DNA from 2 places in the Corynebacterium camporealensis genome. Region 2 is predicted to be linked to the other one. Evidence: predicted binding sites of a transcription regulator. Region 2 holds the regulator's gene; the other holds the start of a gene.

Region 1 (9,531 bases), 620 kb from region 2:
AAGAGTAAAACCAGGGTCTTCACCACTGGCATCCCGGCGAAGAACTCTAATGGCGAAGCTACGAGTACTTGGCCGTCGAGCCCACGGCTTTGTGCCCATTCCAAAAAGCGTTCACCACTATCTCTCCTGCCACTCAAGTAGTAGTAACCTCGCGGATCCAAGCTATCGAGGTCCGACAAGGGCGAGATTTCTACGGCTCGACCACGGCTGAAAGAAGGAAGCTGTTCTGTGTGCTCTGGAGCTTTTTCTCCCGCAGCGTAAAGCACCACCGCATCACGGGCGGTAAATGAACCGGCTTGAAACTTGGAGATAGTAATCCCGCTGTTGTCAGTGAATTCTTCGAGCTCTCGATAAAATTCCTCGGGTTCAATGTACTGGTCAGCCGAGTCAAGAATGACTGCGCTATCGCCAATGAAAAGGTCACCCTCTTCCAGAGCTTTGAGGGTCACGAAACTGATGAATGGGCAGAGCACAAGAATGAGACAGGCACCCAATCCGAGCAGGCTCAAGGGTGTTCTCTGCTTCCGAAGTTTTAGCATCGCCACGAAGTACAGCTCCCTGCCTGCACCACGAACATTACGGACTCCTTGTTAGACACATTCCGGACTTCTTCCAATCCTTGCTGTGTATAAAGATAAATGAGCCGCCATGGTCGCGCCATAATTGTTCAATACTTATTTTTTAAAGTAATTGAACAACCCTATAAGAATGTGCTTTCTGAGGGCTGATGAAGGCTGTGGCCCCACGTGGGGGTCTGGCGCTTAGACTGTTGCCATGACTTACACGCTGCATCGTCGGAGCCTCGAATTGCAGGGGCAGACTCGTAAGTATTTGGTTGTGGAGCCGGAGTCATTGCCGTCGCGGCCGGATGTGCTCTTTTTCTTCCATGGGTCGTTGCAGTCGGGGAATGTGCTGCGGCGTTTTACTAATAACACTTTTGATGCTTTGGCGGAGCGTACCGGCACGATTGTCGTCTACCCGAATGGTGTGGACCACCACTTCAATGATTGCCGGGGCACGTTGCTGACGAAGACGCGTGAGTTGGGCATTGATGATGTGGCTTTTACCCGCGAGATGTTAACGCGCTTGAAGGATGAGTACGGCGTGGGGCGTACTTTCGCGTGCGGTTATTCCAACGGTGGGCAGATGGTGCTGCGCTTGCTTATCGATGCCCCAGGGCTCCTCAACGGCGCCTGCATTTTTGCCTCAACCTTTGGTGCGGGCTCGAATCATGCGCCAAGCAATCCGGATTCGGCGTATGAGCCCACGCCGGTGCTGCTCATGCATGGCACGGCGGATCCGTTGGCACCCTATGAGGGCGGTGTCGCAGGAGTTGATGCCAGCCAGACCCGCGGTGAGGTGCTTTCCGCGCCGGAGACTGCGGCGCGGTTGGCTAAGTGGAATGGTGCTGAAGGGCCTGTTGAGGAGCGGGTGTATGCGGACATCGTTAAGCAGTGCTGGACTGGGGATTTCTCGGTGGAATTGTGGACCATGGAGGGCATTGGCCACGTGATTCCGTCGGGGAATGAGCTGGATGCCCGTTTAGGCAAGAACACCACGTCCTTCCAGGCGGCGGACGTGGTGGAGCGTTTCTTTGGGCTGTAGCTTCTAGCTTTCCTGGCTGTTGGCAACTCGGCGCTGGCGGGCGAACTCAGAGAGCACCGCGCCCGCGGCGACGGAGGCATTGAGGGATTCGACCTGGCCAGCCATCGGGATGGACATGATGACGTCGCAGTTTTCACGCACGAGGCGGGAGATGCCCTTGCCCTCAGAACCGATGACGATGACGACCGGATCCTTGCCGCCGTCGTAGGTATCCAGGGTGTGCTCACCGCCGGCATCGAGGCCAACGACCTGGTAGCCGTTCTTCTGGAATTCCTGCACGGTGCGGGTCAGGTTGGTCGCGCGGGCGACCGGCAAGCGTGCGGCGGTGCCGGCGGAGGTGCGCCAGGCAACGGCGGTAACTGAGGCGGAACGGCGCTCCGGAATGATGACGCCGTGGCCACCGAATGCGGCAACCGAACGGATGACGGCGCCGAGGTTACGCGGGTCAGTGATGTTGTCCAGGATGGCGAACATGCCCGGCTCGCCGGATTCCTTGGCGCGCGCGATGAGATCTTGGACCTCGGCGTACTTGTAGGGCGGAATCTGCAGGCCAATGCCCTGGTGCATGCCGTTGCCGGTCATCTGATCCATCTCGTGACGTGGGACCTCGAGAATGGGCAGGTTGCGGGTATTGGCCATGGTGACGGCCTCGGACAGGCGGGCATCGTGACGCGTGCCCTGCACGATGTATAGCGAGGTCGCCGGGACCTTGGCGTGCATGCACTCCACGACCGGGTTGCGGCCAACGACCATCTCCGCGGTTTCCTTCTGGTGGCGACCAGAGTTGCGGCGCTCACGCTGCAGCTTTGCCTTGTGCTTGGCGTGGTACACGCGGTCTTCGGCCTTCGGGGTCGGGCCCTTGCCGGCGAGTCCGCGACGACGCTGGCCGCCGGTTCCCTTGGTCATGCCCTTTTTGTTGCTCTTGCGCCCCTGGGCGCCGCCGCGGCCGTGGGTACGTGCCATTAGTGTGGTCCTTTCGGTTTAGGCCAACGACCAGGTCGGGCCTTCGGGGGTGTCAGTAATCGTGATTCCGGCGGCGCTGAGGCGATCCCGGACTGCATCGGCTGTCGCATAGTCCTTGTCCGCGCGGGCTTGGGCACGGCGCTCCAATTCGGCCTGGACCAATACGTCCAGTGCCGCATCCGCAGTGCTTTCCGATGCCCCATCTTTCCACCGCTCATCCAACGGATCAAAGCCCAGCACGGCAGCCATCGCACGAACCTGCTCGGCCAGGCGCTGCGCTTCCTCATTGTTGCCTTGCGCGAGAGCCTTGTTGCCGGCGCGCACGGTGGTATGCAGCGCGGCTAGCGCCTTCGGCACTGCGATGTCGTCGTTCATGGCGGCCTCGAAGTTGTCGGTCCAGGTACCGAGGGCGACATCGTCAAATTTGCCCAGGAAGTCCTCAATGCGGCGGTAGCCTGCAGCTGCCTCGGTCAGCGCGGACTCGGAGTACTCCAGAACGGAGCGGTAGTGGGCGTTGCCCAAGTAGTAGCGCAGCTCGACCGGGCGGACCAGCTCCAGCATCTTCGGAACGGAAAGAACGTTGCCCAAAGACTTGGACATCTTCTCCCCTGCCATGGTCACCCAGTGGTTGTGCATCCAGTAGTTGGCGAACTTATCGCCGGCCGCATGGGACTGCGCAATCTCGTTCTCGTGGTGCGGGAACTGCAGGTCCAGGCCACCGCAGTGGATGTCGAAGTTGGAGCCTAAGTAGTAGGTGGACATCGCGGAGCACTCCAGGTGCCAACCCGGGCGTCCCTTGCCCCACGGGGTAGGCCAGGCAGGTTCGCCCGGTTTGGCGCCCTTCCACAGGGCGAAGTCCTGCGGGCCGCGCTTGCCCTGCGAATCCTGTGGGTCCTCGCCTTGTTCCATGTCCTCGACGCGGTTGCCGGACAGGGATCCGTAGTCGGAGCCTTCGGCGGCGTTCCAGGCAGCGACGTCAAAGTAGACCGAGCCTGCGCCTTCAACGCCGGTGTCTTCCTCGACGGCGTAGGCGAAGCCAGCATCGATAAGCCGCTGCATGTAGTCGACCATCTGGGTGACAAAGCCGGTGGCACGCGGCTCTACCGACGGCGGCAGCACGCCCAAGGTGTCATAGGCCTTGGTGAACTCGCGCTCATAGGTCGACACCCACTCCCACCAGGGGCGATTATTCTCCGCCGCCTTGGTCAGGATCTTGTCGTCGATGTCGGTGACGTTGCGCACCAGTACGACGTCGTAGCCCTGCGCGAGCAGCCAGCGGCGCACGATATCGAAGGCCACGCCGGAGCGCAGGTGCCCAATGTGCGGCTGCGCCTGCGGGGTCGCACCACACAGGTAAATAGAGACATGTCCGGGGCGAATCGGCTCGAAATCGCGCTGGGTACGAGTTGCGGTGTCAAAAATACGAAGAGTCACACTCGTCAGTCTAACGAATCAGACTCTTTCCACACGCACGCCGTCGCTACTGCGGCACGGCCTTCGGAGCGGCCGGTGAAGCCGAGCTTGTCGGTGGTGGTGGCAGAAATAGATACGGGGGCGCCGAGAATCTCGCTGAGGGTGGCTTCGGCTTCCTTACGGCGCGGGCCCATCTTCGGGCTTTGGCCGATGAGCTGGGCGGCGGCGTTGCCGATGACGAAGCCTTCGGATTCCAGCAGTTCGCGGCACTCGCGCAGCAGGCGGGCACCGGAGACGTTGTCGTATTCTTTCCTGCCCACGCCGACGAAAGATCCCAGGTCGCCAAGGTTGGAGGCGGAGAGGAGGGCATCGACAAGCGCGTGCGAAACGACGTCACCGTCGGAGTGGCCTTCGCAGCCGGCGGCGTCCTCGAAGAGGAGGCCTGCCATCCAGCAGGGTTTGCCTTCTTCAATCTGGTGGGCGTCGGTCGCGATTCCTACGCGCGGGATAATCATGCTTCCTCCAGGAGTGCTTGAGCCAAGGTCAGGTCGATGGGCGTGGTGATTTTAAACGCCCGGGTATCGCCTTTGACGGTGCGGACGGGCTCGCCGAACCATTCCATCAGGCTGGCATCATCGGTGGCCACAAAGCCTTGGGGTGCGCTGAAATAAGCTTGGTTTGCAGCGCGGAGCTTTGCGATGTCAAAAGCCTGCGGCGTCTGCACCGCCTGCAACCTTGCACGGTCCGGGGTGCTTTCGATCTGGTCGCCGTTGACGATCTTGATGGTGTCGGTGACCGGAAGGGTCGGTACGGCAGCTGGGCAGTCCGGGGTAATTGCGTGGGCGACGCGGGCAATCATTTCCGGTGGGGTGAGCGCGCGGGCGGCGTCGTGGATGAGGACGGTGGCATCGTCTTCCGGGATTGCTTGCAGGCCCGCCCAGACGGAATCGGCACGTTCGCCGCCACCGTGGACGAAGGTGGGGGGCATGGGGGCATCGTTAAGCACTGCTCGGGCGTGTTCTTCCATGGCCGGGCTGACCAGGACCAGGATGCGGTCGATGGCCCCGGAGGCATGAAGGGCGCGCACGGAACGCTCCAGCAGGGTCTGGCCGGCCAGCTCCACGTAGGCTTTGGGCAGGTTGGCACCCAAACGAGTGCCCTGGCCGGCAGCTGCGACCAGGGCGATAACAGGGCGGCTAGTCTTCGTCGTCGAAGGAGAGGTCATTGAGGTCAACGTCGTCGTCCACGTCGGTGGTTACGGCCTTATCGTCCACCAGGCCTGCGGCGCGGTGGCGCTCGATGGTGGCGTCGATTTCCTCCATCATGGTGTCGGCCTTCTTTTCATCGACAGGCTTGGCCAGGGCGAGCTCGCCGACCAGAATCTGGCGGGCCTTCGCCAGCATGCGCTTCTCACCTGCGGAAAGGCCACGGTCCTGGTCGCGGCGCCAGAGATCACGGACGACCTCGGCGACCTTATTAATGTCACCGGAAGCCAGGCGCTCCTGGTTAGCCTTGTAGCGGCGGGACCAGTTGCCGGCCTCTTCAACGTCGACCTCGCGCAAGACGGAGAAGACCTTTTCCAGGCCTTCCTTGCCTACGACGTCGCGGACGCCGACGGACTCGGCATTTTCGGAAGGCACGCGCACGACCAGATCCGACTGGTTGATGTGGAGAACGAGGTACTCCAGCGTTTCGCCACCCATCTCACGCTGTTCAATATCCTCGATGACTGCGGCACCGTGGTGCGGGTACACAACAACTTCGCCGACCTTGAATTCCATTGCCACTCCTTGGAGCCCTACTTGCCTTCATGAACTGTTGATGCCCTGTGCTTCGATGCCCTGTACGGGGTGCTGCTGAGCATATATACAGGCAGTCGATTCTATCACGGGGTGCCGTCAAGCAGCGGCGCGGGGGCGACTACCCCCGTATTACCCCACCTGCAACCCGTGGCATTGTTCATAAACTGTGTAAACGGAAGTGAAAGGGACTAGGCTGTTACGTTGATAAGCCCTGAGATTCTAATCGATGGAGGACACCAAAAGTGCAGTCCCTGAAGTCCGCCGCCCGCCGCGGTGTCGTCATGTCCGTAACCGCCCTCTCCGCGCTGGCGCTGGCTTCCTGCTCGGCAGGCCAGGTTACCCAGACCTCGGAGAAGGTTATCGCAGTTGACGGCACCAACGCCGAAACCGAAGATGGCCTCGTTGCAGTTCGCGACGTCACCATTCTGCTCGACACGAACACCGCGGAAGCAGCGTTGAAGTTTACCGCTGTCAACCAGGGCTACGAGACCGGCGCTGTGACCCTGGAATCCATCAGCGTGGATGGCCAGGAAGTACAGATGGATGCTACCGAGCCGATGGAGCAGGGCCAGTCCATTCAGGGCGATTCCGCTGAGGCGCTTGAAGCTTTGCCGCAGACCGAGGGTGCTGAGGTCCAGTACGTAGAGACCTCCCTGGAGAACGAGGACTTCGGTTACGCCGGCAACCGCAACGTGACCTTCGAGTTCTCCAACGGCACCCTGGAGATTCCGGCTACCATCTCCGCTCCGGACCTGACCGCTGGCGAGTACAACCGCGACGCTGACAGCATCGAGGGCTACACCACCGAAGAGCCTTCGGCGGACGAGCACTAATTCTTCTTTAGGAGCCTCTGGCACAACCTATTTGGTTGGGTTGTGCTGGGGCTTTTCTTTTTAAAGTGTGGTTCGAAAGTTTTTTCGATTTTGGGGTTGACGAGGGTCGTGGGGTGGTTTATAGTCGAACATGTAAGCGAAAGAAGGGAGGGTGCTCATGAAGTCTCAGCAAGTTGCTGCGCTCGTGGATCAGTTGTGTTCTGGTCTTGAGGAGCTGGCGGACATCATGCAGGATCCTTCCTCTGTTTCTTTTGGTGAGGTGCGCAAGAGCTTTGAAGCTCTGGAGAAGACCGGTGGGCATCGCAGTACTATCGATGCCTCTTTTGCGTATTTGGCACAGGAGTCCGATGCAGGGCGCATTGTGCACAGTTCTCGTGCGGCGGACTACTTGGTGCGGCGTTTGGGTTTGTCACGCAAGGCTGCCTATGACCGTCTTGAGTTGGGTAATCAACTTTTTGCGCCGGTAGCTAAACCAGCTGAGGAGGAGCCGGTTGATGCTGCTTCTGCTGATGAAACTTTGAGTGAAGAGGAAGCTAAGGCTGCCGCAGAAAAGCGCGAGAAGGCCGAGCGCGCACGCAAGGAAGCAGAAAAGCAGGAAGAGCTGCGCCGCAAGATGGCGAAGGAGCGCCAGAACGAGCTCATCCACGCCATCATTCGTCGCGAGTTGGAGGACCTGAATAAGGACACCGATCCGACCCGCAGTGAACTTTACTCTGAGGCGCTGGAGCGGGCGAAGTTTATGAACCCGGATCGTCTTCGCTCTTGGCTGCGCGAGCGCGTTCGTCGCGTGAATGCGAAGGCCCGCAATCATGACCCGCACGCTGCGACGCGTCGTCGTAAGTTCAAGGCTTCCCGTCCGGATACCGATGGCGGCGTGCACATCTCCGGCTACATCGACGCAGCTACTGCTGCCCTGCTGGAGCAGGCCTTCTCCCCTGCTGCACGCCCGGGTGGTCCGGAGCTCGCACCGGAGGACGATAAGCGTACGATGGACCAGCGCATGGCTGACCAGTTGGCGCACATCCTGCACCAGTATTTGGGCCAGAAGGAAGAGTCCGGTGCGGGTCTGGGTTCCATCCTGATTACGGCGACTCTCGATGACTTGGAGGATATGACCGCCGAGTCTCGCTTCCTGACCTCGACTGGTCAGCTGCTCTCGCCGATGGACATCCTGCGCCTGGGTATCGCGGATAACGATTACTTCTGCTGCCTCGACCCGGAGTCCTTCCAACCGCTGTTGTTGGGTAAGACCAAGCGCGGAGCGAGCCTCATGCAGAAGATTGCGTTGCTGGCTTCAGAGTCGGTGTGCACCCATCCGGGTTGCGATGCCGCCTGGCACCGCTGCGATGTCCACCACCTGCAAGCGTGGGCTTTCGGTGGACCGACGGACCTGCGGAATCTGACGTTGCTGTGTAGGAGACACCACACGGATAACAACGATTATCGCGACTTCCGAAACAACATGGGACATGCGGAAAGAGACCCCAGAACCGGCAGAGTTGGGTTCAAAGCTCCTGGTCAGGACATAGAGTTCAATGACTCGCCGAAGGCCCAGCACAGTCCCGCTGCGAAATTGAGATTGAAAAAGCGGCGACGAGAGTGCAGTTGCCAGGAAGAAGCTGCGGCGGCCTAAGAGGTTGCGTGGGCTTAGCGCCTTAGATTGATTGTCCTTGTAAGTTTGAGCCGGTTTCCAGGGAAGCAGAGTGGGTTTCTGCTGCCTTGGGGTCGGCTGCTTGTGCTGTTTTGCTGGTGATGCTGCTTTGAATCGGTTACCGGTTTTGCTCAGGCATCGCATGTCCGGGGCATGGTTTAGGGTTTAGTCATGGCCAAAAAGCAACGCCCCATCCATACCTGTTCCGAGTGCGGCTTCGTCTCCCCGAAGTGGCTTGGCCGCTGCCCCGAATGTGGATCCTGGGGCACCCTCCAGGAGTCCCAGCCGGTGGCGAAGTCCTCCGGTAGTGCCGCTGCCGCAGCGACGACTGGGCAGATGACCAAGGGACTCACCCCGACAAGTCCGGCGACGCCGATTACGAAGATTGGGGCATCGGCAACTAAGACGCTGAATACCGGCATTGGGGAGCTCGACCGGGTGCTGGGCAAGGGCATCGTGCCGGGTTCGGTGGTGCTGATGGCTGGCGAGCCGGGCGTCGGTAAGTCGACGCTGCTGCTGGAGGTTGCCTCGCGGTGGGCATCGCTAGATAGGAAGGCTCTGTATGTGACCGCCGAGGAGTCCGCCGGGCAGGTCCGCGCGCGTGCCGAGAGGACTGGGGCGTTGCATGACACTCTGTACCTGGCGGCGGAGTCGAACCTGGATGTGGTCTTCGGGCATGTTGACCAGCTGAAGCCAAGCCTGATCATCGTGGACTCGGTGCAAACGATGCATGCCGCCGGAGTGGAAGGCGTTGCGGGTGGCGTGGCGCAGTCGCGCGCAGTGACGGCGGCTTTGACGACGCTGGCGAAGACCACCGGAATTCCCGTGATGCTGGTGGGCCACGTGACGAAGGATGGCAACGTTGCTGGCCCGCGCGTGCTGGAGCACCTGGTGGACGTGGTGCTGAATTTTGAGGGCGACCGCCAATCGAGTTTGCGCATGCTACGCGGCATCAAGAATCGCTTCGGTGCGACCGATGAGGTGGGCTGCTTCGAACAGACCGCCGGTGGCATCCGGGAGGTTGCCGACCCCTCGGGGCTTTTCCTGTCGCATAGGGGAAGCACGCCGGATGGTTCCGCGGTGACGGTCGCGATGGATGGCGTCCGCCCGATTTTGGCGGAGGTCCAAGCTTTGACGGTCGATCCGGTGGCGAAGAACCCGCGGCGCGTGGTGACCGGGTTGGATAATAACCGCGTGCCGATGGTGTTGGCCGTCCTGCAAGCCCGCGCCGGACAGCGGACAAACGATAAGGATGCCTACGTCG
Region 2 (9,531 bases):
GGTGTCCAACCACTCTTTAGCGCGGAAGGCGATGTTGCTCGTTGCCATGGCTACAGCCGCCTGGCTTGCATGATCGATGGTTTCTGCCGGGACGTGCGCGGCGGCATCGTCAAGTACTGCACGCAAGAAACGCTCATCCCGAATGGCGACTGCCGCGCCGATGAAGGCACTCCAGCGCTGCTGCAAATCCAGCGTCTTAGAGCCCAGCACCTTCTCCAGATTGCGCACCTGGTCACGGGCGGAGGTAGGCAAGGTTTCTAGAAGGTCTATCAGCGACATCCCCAAGTCCAATCTGCCGGTCTTAATAGTCACAGCTTAGCTAAAATGTTAAAGTGATAAGTATGCACAATAAAGAGTACCGCCCTACCCTTGCTCAGCTGCGAACTTTTGTGACGATTGCCGAGAACAAGCACTTTGGTACTGCAGCCCAGAAGCTGGAGATTTCCCAGCCCTCGCTGTCCCAGGCACTCGTGGCACTGGAGCAGGGTCTGGGCATTCAGCTCATTGAGCGCTCGACCCGCAAAGTCATTGTCACCCCGGCGGGCGAAACTCTTCTCCCCTACGCCAAGGCCACCTTGGAGGCCGCCGATACTTTCGTGGCCAATGCCCGCGGTGCCACCGGTACTCTGTCTGGCCCGGTGACCATCGGCATCATCCCGACCGTGGCACCATACATTCTTCCCGACCTGTTGTCCGCGATTGAGGAAGAATACCCGGAGCTCGAACCGCGCATTGTGGAAGAACAAACCCAGTACCTGATGGATAAGTTGCGCAATGGCCAGATTGACCTGGTGGTTGCCGCACTGCCGACCGAGTCCGTCGGTGTGGTGGAGGTTCCGCTGTATACCGAGAAATTCGCCGTGGTCACCCCGAAGGACCACAAGCTGGCAGGCCGCGATGATTTGAGCATCAAGGACCTCGACAAGCTGAATTTGCTCCTGCTTGACGATGGCCACTGCCTCCGCGACCAGATCCTCGACCTGTGCCGCAATGCGTTGGTCAATCCATCGGAAGCCAGCAACGCTGTAACCCGCGCGTCGTCGCTGACCACCATCATCCAGCTCGTCGTCGGCGGCCTGGGTGCCACCCTGATTCCGGAATCGGCTATCTCGACCGAGTGCCACCACCCGGGTCTGGCAGTGTCTCGCTTTAACAAGAACGTCACCGCCGAACGCGAAATCGGCCTGGTCTACCGCGCCTCTGCCGCCCGCGGCGAAGAGTTCCGCAAGTTCAGCGAACTCATCGTGGACTCCTACAACCACGCCATCGAGCGCGCCCGCGAATTCTAACTGGCTCTGCTCACGCAGAGCCAGCAAAGCACAAAGAAATCCTCCGTCCCAGCACATCGCCGGGAACGGAGGATTTATCTGTTTTTAAGCAGCCGGTACTGGACCACCGGTGCACTGGCGGTACAAGTGCGCCTGTCCCAGCATCAAGGCCGGGCCAATCACAATCGCGCCCAAACCCAGGGTGATCAGAATGCCGATGCCACACACAAAGTTGAGCAGCAGGAAGACCAGCAGCTGGCCGTAGTTGTTCTTGCCGATGTTAAAGCCGACCTTGAAGGCGCCAGTAAAGCCCTTGCCATCGATAGCAGCCCAGCTCATGAACATGATCAGCGGCTGAATGAAGAACATGATGAGCATCATCACGAACAGAATGCCGAAGACGGTTCCCACTGCAGCAAAGACGTCTTCTTCTGTGGGCTCAGCACCGCCTGCGCCCATTCCGACGGTAGCGGCGAGAATACCCATCATCGGAACCATCACTACCGCAGCGCCGATAATGCTGATGACGATTTCGACACCGATGGTAGGTAGCCACGGGATGTTCTTGCCCAGGTAGTTCCAGCCTGTACGCGGGTCATCCACCTGAAACAGAGCCAGACGCATGACCAGCAGCGCAAGCACCATGGACACGATCATGGACAAAATGTTCAGCACACTTACCGCCGCGCCGGCCTGACCGTTGTTTTCTTGGATGGCCGCCGGGACACCCATGAGCATGGCAACACCGAAGGAGACAGCGAAGAAAGCCAAAGCACCCAGAATCCACAGCTTAGCGTTGGAAAACGTCGCCTTAAAGCCCCACTTCAGTGCATCAATCGCACTGGGCTTGGTCGGCTGATAGGCCGGTGGCTGCTGGTCGTAGCCGGCGTAACCGCCGTAGCCTGGTGCGCCTTCCTGGTAGCCAGCGGCACCATAACCGCCCTGGCCGTAACCAACTTGGCCATAGCCACCTTGGCCGTAACCGTTGTCGCCAAAGCCGCCCTGGTTCTGCTGGGAGGAGTAGTCACCATAGGACGGCAGGCCACCGCCCTGGTTCTGGCCCTGCCCGTACCCCGGACGATCTTCCGGATGGTTGGTGGGCTGGTACGGATTGTTCTCCGAACCTGAGTTGTTGGAACCCTGGCCGTTGTCGTTAGGGCCTTGGCCGTTGTTGGCGTCCCTATTGGAATCGTCGAAAGGATTCGTCACGATCTTCGCACCTACTTTCCGCCGTGTTTAGTAATCCCTATAAAAGTTATGCGTGAGACAGTTTAACAGTACTTTTCGCATTAACGCTGAGTTGGCAAGGCTAGTAAGCTGTGCGATCAGCCATGAACACAAAACGCACTGCCACACAGGATAAGCCCCAGCTCTATAACGCGCTCGCTAACGTTTCTTTAAGCGCAGAGCGTAGCTTTCGACGCCGCCTGAAAAAGGCCCGCTCGCCGAAGGCATTAGCAGCAATTAGTGCAGATATTGATAAAGCAATTGCGCGGGTAGAAGGCATCGATAAGCGTGTGCCCGACATTGAGTACCCGGATTCTTTGCCGGTTAGCGCCCGCAAGGACGATATTGCTGAAGCAATTCGGGATAATCAGGTCGTTATTATCGCCGGTGAAACTGGTTCCGGTAAGACCACGCAGATCCCAAAGATTTGTTTGGAATTAGGCCGTGGCCGTCGTGGTCTGATTGGTCATACGCAGCCGCGTCGTCTGGCAGCGCGCACCGTGGCAGAGCGCATTGCCGACGAGCTGGGCCAAGACATTGGCGAGTCTGTGGGCTATGCGATTCGTTTCGACGACAAGGTCTCTGAATCCACGGCGGTCAAGCTGATGACCGACGGTATTTTGCTCGCGGAGATGCAGCGCGACCGTTTCCTCAACGCCTATGACACCATCATCATCGATGAGGCTCACGAGCGTTCGCTCAACATTGACTTCCTGCTGGGTTACCTCAAGCGCTTGCTTCCTAAGCGTCCGGACTTAAAGGTGATTATTACCTCGGCGACTATTGACCCGGAAAGCTTTGCCAAGCACTTCAGCGATGCCAAGGGTGAGCCCGCACCGATTATTGAGGTCTCTGGCCGTACCTACCCAGTCGAGGTGCGCTATCGTCCACTGGAATTTGAAGCCGGCGGCAAGCTGGTCAACCAGGACCCGCTGGATGGTCTGTGTGAAGCCATTGAGGAACTCATGGCCGAAGGCTCCGGCGATATTTTGTGTTTCTTTCCCGGCGAGCGCGATATTCGCGATGCCATGGAAGCAATCGAAGGCCGCAAGTGGAAAGGCGTGGAGGTCACTCCCCTGTTTGGTCGCCTCTCCAATGCTGAACAGCACCGGGCTTTCCGTCCGCACTCCGGCCGTCGCATCGTGTTGTCGACCAATATTGCAGAGACCTCTCTGACGGTTCCCGGCATTCACTACGTCATCGATACTGGTACTGCTCGTATCTCGCGTTATTCCACCCGCACCAAGGTCCAGCGCCTGCCGATTGAGCCGATTTCGCAGGCTAGCGCCAACCAGCGCTCGGGTCGTTGCGGTCGTGTCGCCGACGGCATTGCTATCCGCCTGTATTCGGAGCAGGACTTCGAATCCCGCCCGGAATTTACTGACCCGGAAATCCTGCGCACTAACCTCGCGAGCGTCATCTTGCAAATGGTCTCGCTGCGCTTGGGCGATATTTCCGACTTCCCCTTCATCCAGCCACCTGCGCAGAAGGCTGTGCGCGATGGTCTGTTGCTGCTGCATGAACTGGGTGCCTTGGATGGCAGTGAAAAGCACGGCCTGCCGGTACTGACCAAGGTGGGCAAAGACTTAGCCCGCATCCCAGTCGACCCACGCATGGCTCGCATGCTGGTTGAGGCTGCCCGTTCCGGTTGCTTGGACGATGTCATCGTCATCGTGGCTGCTATGACCATTCAGGACGTGCGTGAGCGCCCCCTGGAATTCCAGGCTCAAGCCGACCAGAAGCACGCCCGCTTCAAGGACAAGACGTCGGACTTTTTGTCGATGCTCAAGCTGTGGGACTACGTGCAAGAAACCCGCAATGAGAAAAGCGGTAATGCCTTCCGCAAACTGATGAAGGCTGAGTTCCTGCACTACATGCGTATCCGCGAGTGGTTCGACCTGGTGCGCCAGCTGCGCGATGTTGCCAAGCAACTCGGCTGGACCACCCGCGATAAGGAAGCCACCGAGCGCCGCCCAGACGATATTCACTTAAGCCTGCTCTATGGCTTGCTGTCGAACATCGGTGCCCGCGATGGCAATTCCAAGGAATTTCAGGGTGCGCGCAATACGCGTTTCCTCATCTTCCCCGGATCCTCGCTATCGAAAAAGCCCCCGGAGTTCGTCATGGCTGCCGAACTCGTGGAGACCTCCCGCCTATGGGCACGCGATGTTGCTGCCATCGATCCGACCTGGGTAGAAAAGCTGGGCGCTAACCTGCTCAAGCACAACTACTCCGACCCCATCTGGTCGCGGAAGCGTTCCTCCGCTCTGGTGACGCAACGCTCCACGCTCTACGGCGTGACCGTGGTCGCGGACCGTCAAGTGCCTTATCACCGTGTGGATCCGGTTGCGGCACGCGAGATGTTTATTCGCCACGCACTCATCGAAGGTGACTGGAACACCCACCACCACTTCTTCCACGACAATGCTCAAAAACTAGAAGAAGCCGGCGAGTTTGAGGACAAAGCCCGTCGCCGCGGTCTCGTGGTCGATGAAGACGTTCTCTTCGACTTCTACGACCAGCGCCTGCCGGAGAAAATCACTACCGGACGCCACTTCGATTCCTGGTGGAAGAAAAAGCGCAAGCAACAACCTGACTTGCTCGACTTTGATCCTTCCAACCTGGTGGAAGACACCCAGGACATCACTGAAGAAGCTTTCCCGGACCGCTGGCTGTCTGGTTCCATCGACTACGACCTGCAGTACAAGTTCGAACCTGGCGACCCGCTCGATGGTGTCACCATGCTCGTTCCTGTCCCACTGCTTGCCGGCCTGGATCCCGAAGGCACCGACTGGCTCGTCCCGGGTCTGCGCCAGGAATTAGTCACGGAGATGATTCGCTCGCTGCCAAAGGCCCTGCGCCGCAGCGTAGTTCCGGCACCGGAGTTCGCCGACCGTGCGCTGGAGCGCCTTATTCCTTACCAGGGTTCTTTGGCGCAGCAGCTTGCCGATGTCTTACGTGAGCTTGGTGGTCATGGCATCAACGCCAGCGACTTCCGTCCTTCCGCACTGCCGCCGCATCTGCAGATGAACTTTGCGGCGGTAAACAAGAAGGGCAAGATCATCGACTCCGATCGCGACCTTGCCGCTCTTGTCGAGCGCCAAGCAGGACACATCAAGTCCTCGGTCTCGCGTGTGGGCAGCAAGTCTGAAGCACCTGCGGTCAAGGAATGGACCAAGGAGAACCTCGGCACCATCGACGAGGAAGTCACCACGGTCGTCGACGGTCACGAGGTCACCGCCTATCCGGCGCTCGTGGCGACCGAAGAAGGCGTGGAACTGAAGGTTCACCCGACCAAGGCTGCTGCCGAAGCATCCATGATCACCACCACGCTGACGCTGTTGATGAAGGACATCTCCGTCAACGCACAACAGATGGTCAAAGGCCTTCCACTCCAGCAACGCGTGGCGGTGGACTCCTATCCACACGGTGGTGTGCAGGGCCTGGTCAACGACGCACGCATTGCCGCAATCCGCGACCAAATGATGGAAGCAGGCGGGCCGGTGCGTTCCCCCGAAGAGTTCGAAGCACTCAAGAACAAGGTCAAGCCCGCTGTTCCCGGTGCTGTACGCCAAGCAATCGTGGCCATTGCACCAGGACTGGTGGAGTACTCCAACCTCAAGGCGGAGCTTGCCAAGTGGGAAGGCCCAGCTATCGACGATATGAACGCACAACTGGACTTCCTGCTCCCCCGCAATGCGATTACCGTGCACGGTATGGCTCACCTGCGGCATCTCCCCCGTTACCTGCAGGCAATGAGCATCCGTCTCGATGAGATGGCCACCGACCCGGATCGCGACGCTGACCGCCAGGCAGAAGTCGATGAGGCAAAGGCGTATCTGAAAAATCGCCTGCGTGGCCTTCCATCAGGACGAGAAAAGACCCGTCAGGTCAAGGACATCTACTGGATGACTGAAGAACTACGCGTCTCACTGTTCGCACAGCGACTGGGCACCGCGCACGCAGTGTCCCTACGGCGCGTACAAAAGGCAGTAGATAAGCTGCGCTAAAAGTCTTCGCGATCGCGTCGGCGCATAAGGCGAATCTCAGATTCGAAGTCGTCGGCGCTTTCGAAGGACTTATACACAGAAGCAAAGCGCAGGTAGGCAACCTCATCGAGGTCGCGCAGTGGCTCCAGAATAGCTAGGCCAATGTCATTGGCATTGACCTGCGAGGAGCCATGATGGCGAACAGTTTCTTCGACCTGCTGGGCAAGCTTTTTCAGCGAGTCATCGGAGACATCGCGGCCCTGGCAGGCACGGCGGACACCGCGAATGAGTTTGTCGCGGCTGAAAGGTTCCGCCAGGCCGTTGCGTTTGACGACGAGAAGCACGGCCTTTTCCACCGTGGTGAAGCGTCCCTTGCACGATGCGCATTCACGGCGGCGGCGAATCGAGGTGCCTGCATCGACTACGCGCGAATCAATAACGCGTGATTGTTCATTGTGACAAAAGGGGCAATACACGGCGGAGGCTACCTCACAAGCTGACGGAAATAACTGTCAGCTTTAGTGTACGTCGGCAGAAACCACTGCCCCGACGGAGGCACCCGTTGCCGGAACGTCGGCTGGTTCGCTAGCGCCACCCAAACCGGCAGCTACAGTGCCGAAGAATACTGCACCACCAAAAACGGCACCCAGAAGATAGTTACCTATGTTCGAAGAAGTACGACGCTGGTTTACGCGATTAGCCGATTTCTGTACACCTGGTAACTCTGTTCGATTCGAACGGGCCTCACCGATGCGCAGTGTGCGAACACTGGATGCAGGATGCGAGTAACGCGAGGTGTAAGAAGCCCCAGGACGGATATCCCACACGGCTGCAGGAGGAACGACAGATGCCTGCGGAGAACGACGTGCGGAGCGGCGGTTTTGCGGGTCAAGTGCGAGAGTCATTTCTATTTCCTTTCTGAGCCTGCCGTGATGATAAGAAACTTCCCTGACACGGCCGGCCAAGTCATTCGCCAAACTGTTCGAATTAGCTGGTATGTTCGAGTTATAACAGGCGTTCGAAAATTTGTCTAGTCCTAGAACGAAATAGTCGAACATTTGTCCAGAACGTGATAGAAATGTAAGAAAGCACTTGACCCCCGCCTGAGGAGGCACCATGGCTCGCAAACCCGTCAAACCGACCGGCAAGCCCAACGAAGATTCACTCTCCGATCGCCAACGGCGCATTCTGGATGTGATTCGGGATGCCGTGATGCTGCGCGGTTACCCGCCAAGCATCCGTGAGATCGGTGATGCGGCAGGCCTGCAGTCGACCTCCTCGGTGGCGTACCAGCTCAAGCAGTTAGAAGAAAAGGGCTTCCTGCGCCGCGACCCGAACAAGCCACGTGCGGTGGATCTGCGCAATTACAACAATGAGGAAGCTCCGCGAAAGAACTCCCGCAAGCCAGTGGCAACCACTGAGGACACCCCACCGGAGGATTCTGAGGCTGCTTCTTACATTCCGGTCGTTGGTCGCATTGCAGCGGGTTCCCCAATTACTGCAGAAGAAAACATCGACACCTACTTCCCTATGCCGGGCGACATCCTCGGCGGTGGCGAGCTGTACATGCTGCAGGTGGTCGGTGACTCCATGCATGATGCGGGCATCTTCGATGGCGACTGGGTTATTGTGCGCTCCCAGGCCGTTGCTGAGGAAGGCGAATTCGTCGCGGCACTGCTCGATGGCGAAGAGGCTACGGTCAAGGAATTCCACCGCGACTCCTCCGGTGTGTGGCTGCTGCCGCACAATGACGCCTACTCGCCTATCAAGGGCGATGAAGCAGAAATCATGGGCAAGGTCGTCTCTGTCTTCCGCAAGCTTTAATCCTCCCCCTTTATCGGGCACTCCACGGATGTGGGCTGCCTTTTTCTTACCCCTGTACCCCCACCGCCGATTATTGGCGTCTACCTTGGCTTTTGGGGTTACTCCCGCTGCGAAACTTTTTGCTTGATGTTTATTCATGCCCGAAAGCAGTGGTTGTGTGCGGGGTTTCTGGAACAATAGACCCAGAAAGCAAAATAAACCGGGAGTTACTAGTTCGGACATAACAGTTACCGACACCCCCGCCACACGTCCTACAGGAGGGGCCGATGTACGCCGAAGAGCGGCGCCGCCAAATTGCTTCCCTGACCGCAGTGGAAGGCCGCGTTAACGTCACCGAGCTTTCGGAGCGTTTCGAAGTCACAGCTGAAACGATTCGTCGTGACTTGGCGGTCCTAGACCGCGAAGGTGTCGTCCACCGCGTGCACGGCGGTGCGGTCGCATCGCAGACCTTCCAGACTGCAGAGCTAACCTTAGATGCTCGTCAGCGCTCCGCCATTGGTGCCAAGGCTTCCATTGCCCGTGCGGCCATGGACTTTTTGCCCCAGGAATCCGGCAGCATCTTCCTGGATGCCGGTTCCACCATTAACGCGATGGCCGACCTTATCAGTCAGCAGCACAACACCTCGCCGTGCACTATCGTGACCAACTCGCTGCCGGTAGCACTCTCCCTGGCAACTGCTGGACTTCCCGAGGTACAACTGCTCGGCGGTACGGTGCGTGCAATTACCCAGGCTGTCGTCGGTGATACTGCGCTGCGCACCATGGCGCTGCTGCGCGCGGATGTCGCTTTCGTCGGCACCAATGCCTTGACCATTGACCATGGACTGTCGACTGCGGATTCGCAGGAAGCAGCCATCAAGTCGGCGTTTATCACCAATGCCCACAAGGTTGTGGTGTTGTGTGACTCGTCGAAGCTGGGTAATGACTACCTGGTTAGCTTCGCCTCTATTCGCGATATTGACGTTGTGATCACAGATTCCGCAGCCCCTGAGACTTTCGTCGAGGAACTGCGGAAGCATGAAATTGAGGTCATTATCGCCGAAGATGACTAGTCACGGTACTTTTCAATCAGCTCGCGCACTGCTTCGCGGGCTTCGCTCGGACCGCTGGAGGCTAGGGCGACATCGGCAAGCTTTTGGCACTGCTCCAAGGTCAGCTCGCTGACCTGTGCGCCCACGCCAGCCAAGGCAGTCGAGGCTGCGGACAGCGAGTTCACGCCCAGA

The links. The regulator LexA, encoded in region 2, represses DNA repair genes until DNA is damaged. The targets are predictions, from matches to a motif close to CGAACANNTGTTCG.
Region 1: a site for LexA is predicted at 6,742-6,755, ahead of UL81_RS09775 (HNH endonuclease signature motif containing protein). Genes of this name have one in related genera too.

Annotation. Positions count from the first base shown of each region.
Region 1 is NZ_CP011311.1:2,077,575-2,087,105, forward strand. It holds gene UL81_RS09735 (hypothetical protein) at 1-545, opposite strand, end outside; gene UL81_RS09740 (alpha/beta hydrolase family esterase) at 775-1,605, shown strand; gene rlmB (23S rRNA (guanosine(2251)-2'-O)-methyltransferase RlmB) at 1,609-2,568, opposite strand; gene cysS (cysteine--tRNA ligase) at 2,587-4,002, opposite strand; gene ispF (2-C-methyl-D-erythritol 2,4-cyclodiphosphate synthase) at 4,008-4,496, opposite strand; gene ispD (2-C-methyl-D-erythritol 4-phosphate cytidylyltransferase) at 4,493-5,206, opposite strand; gene UL81_RS09765 (CarD family transcriptional regulator) at 5,178-5,762, opposite strand; gene UL81_RS09770 (hypothetical protein) at 6,026-6,616, shown strand; gene UL81_RS09775 (HNH endonuclease signature motif containing protein) at 6,774-8,249, shown strand; gene radA (DNA repair protein RadA) at 8,439-9,531, shown strand, end outside.
Region 2 is NZ_CP011311.1:1,453,542-1,463,072, forward strand. It holds gene UL81_RS06810 (carboxymuconolactone decarboxylase family protein) at 1-279, opposite strand, end outside; gene UL81_RS06815 (hydrogen peroxide-inducible genes activator) at 342-1,289, shown strand; gene UL81_RS06820 (hypothetical protein) at 1,374-2,477, opposite strand; gene hrpA (ATP-dependent RNA helicase HrpA) at 2,600-6,505, shown strand; gene nrdR (transcriptional regulator NrdR) at 6,502-6,960, opposite strand; gene UL81_RS06835 (hypothetical protein) at 7,003-7,389, opposite strand; gene lexA (transcriptional repressor LexA) at 7,601-8,308, shown strand; gene UL81_RS06845 (DeoR/GlpR family DNA-binding transcription regulator) at 8,575-9,360, shown strand; gene ptsP (phosphoenolpyruvate--protein phosphotransferase) at 9,357-9,531, opposite strand, start outside.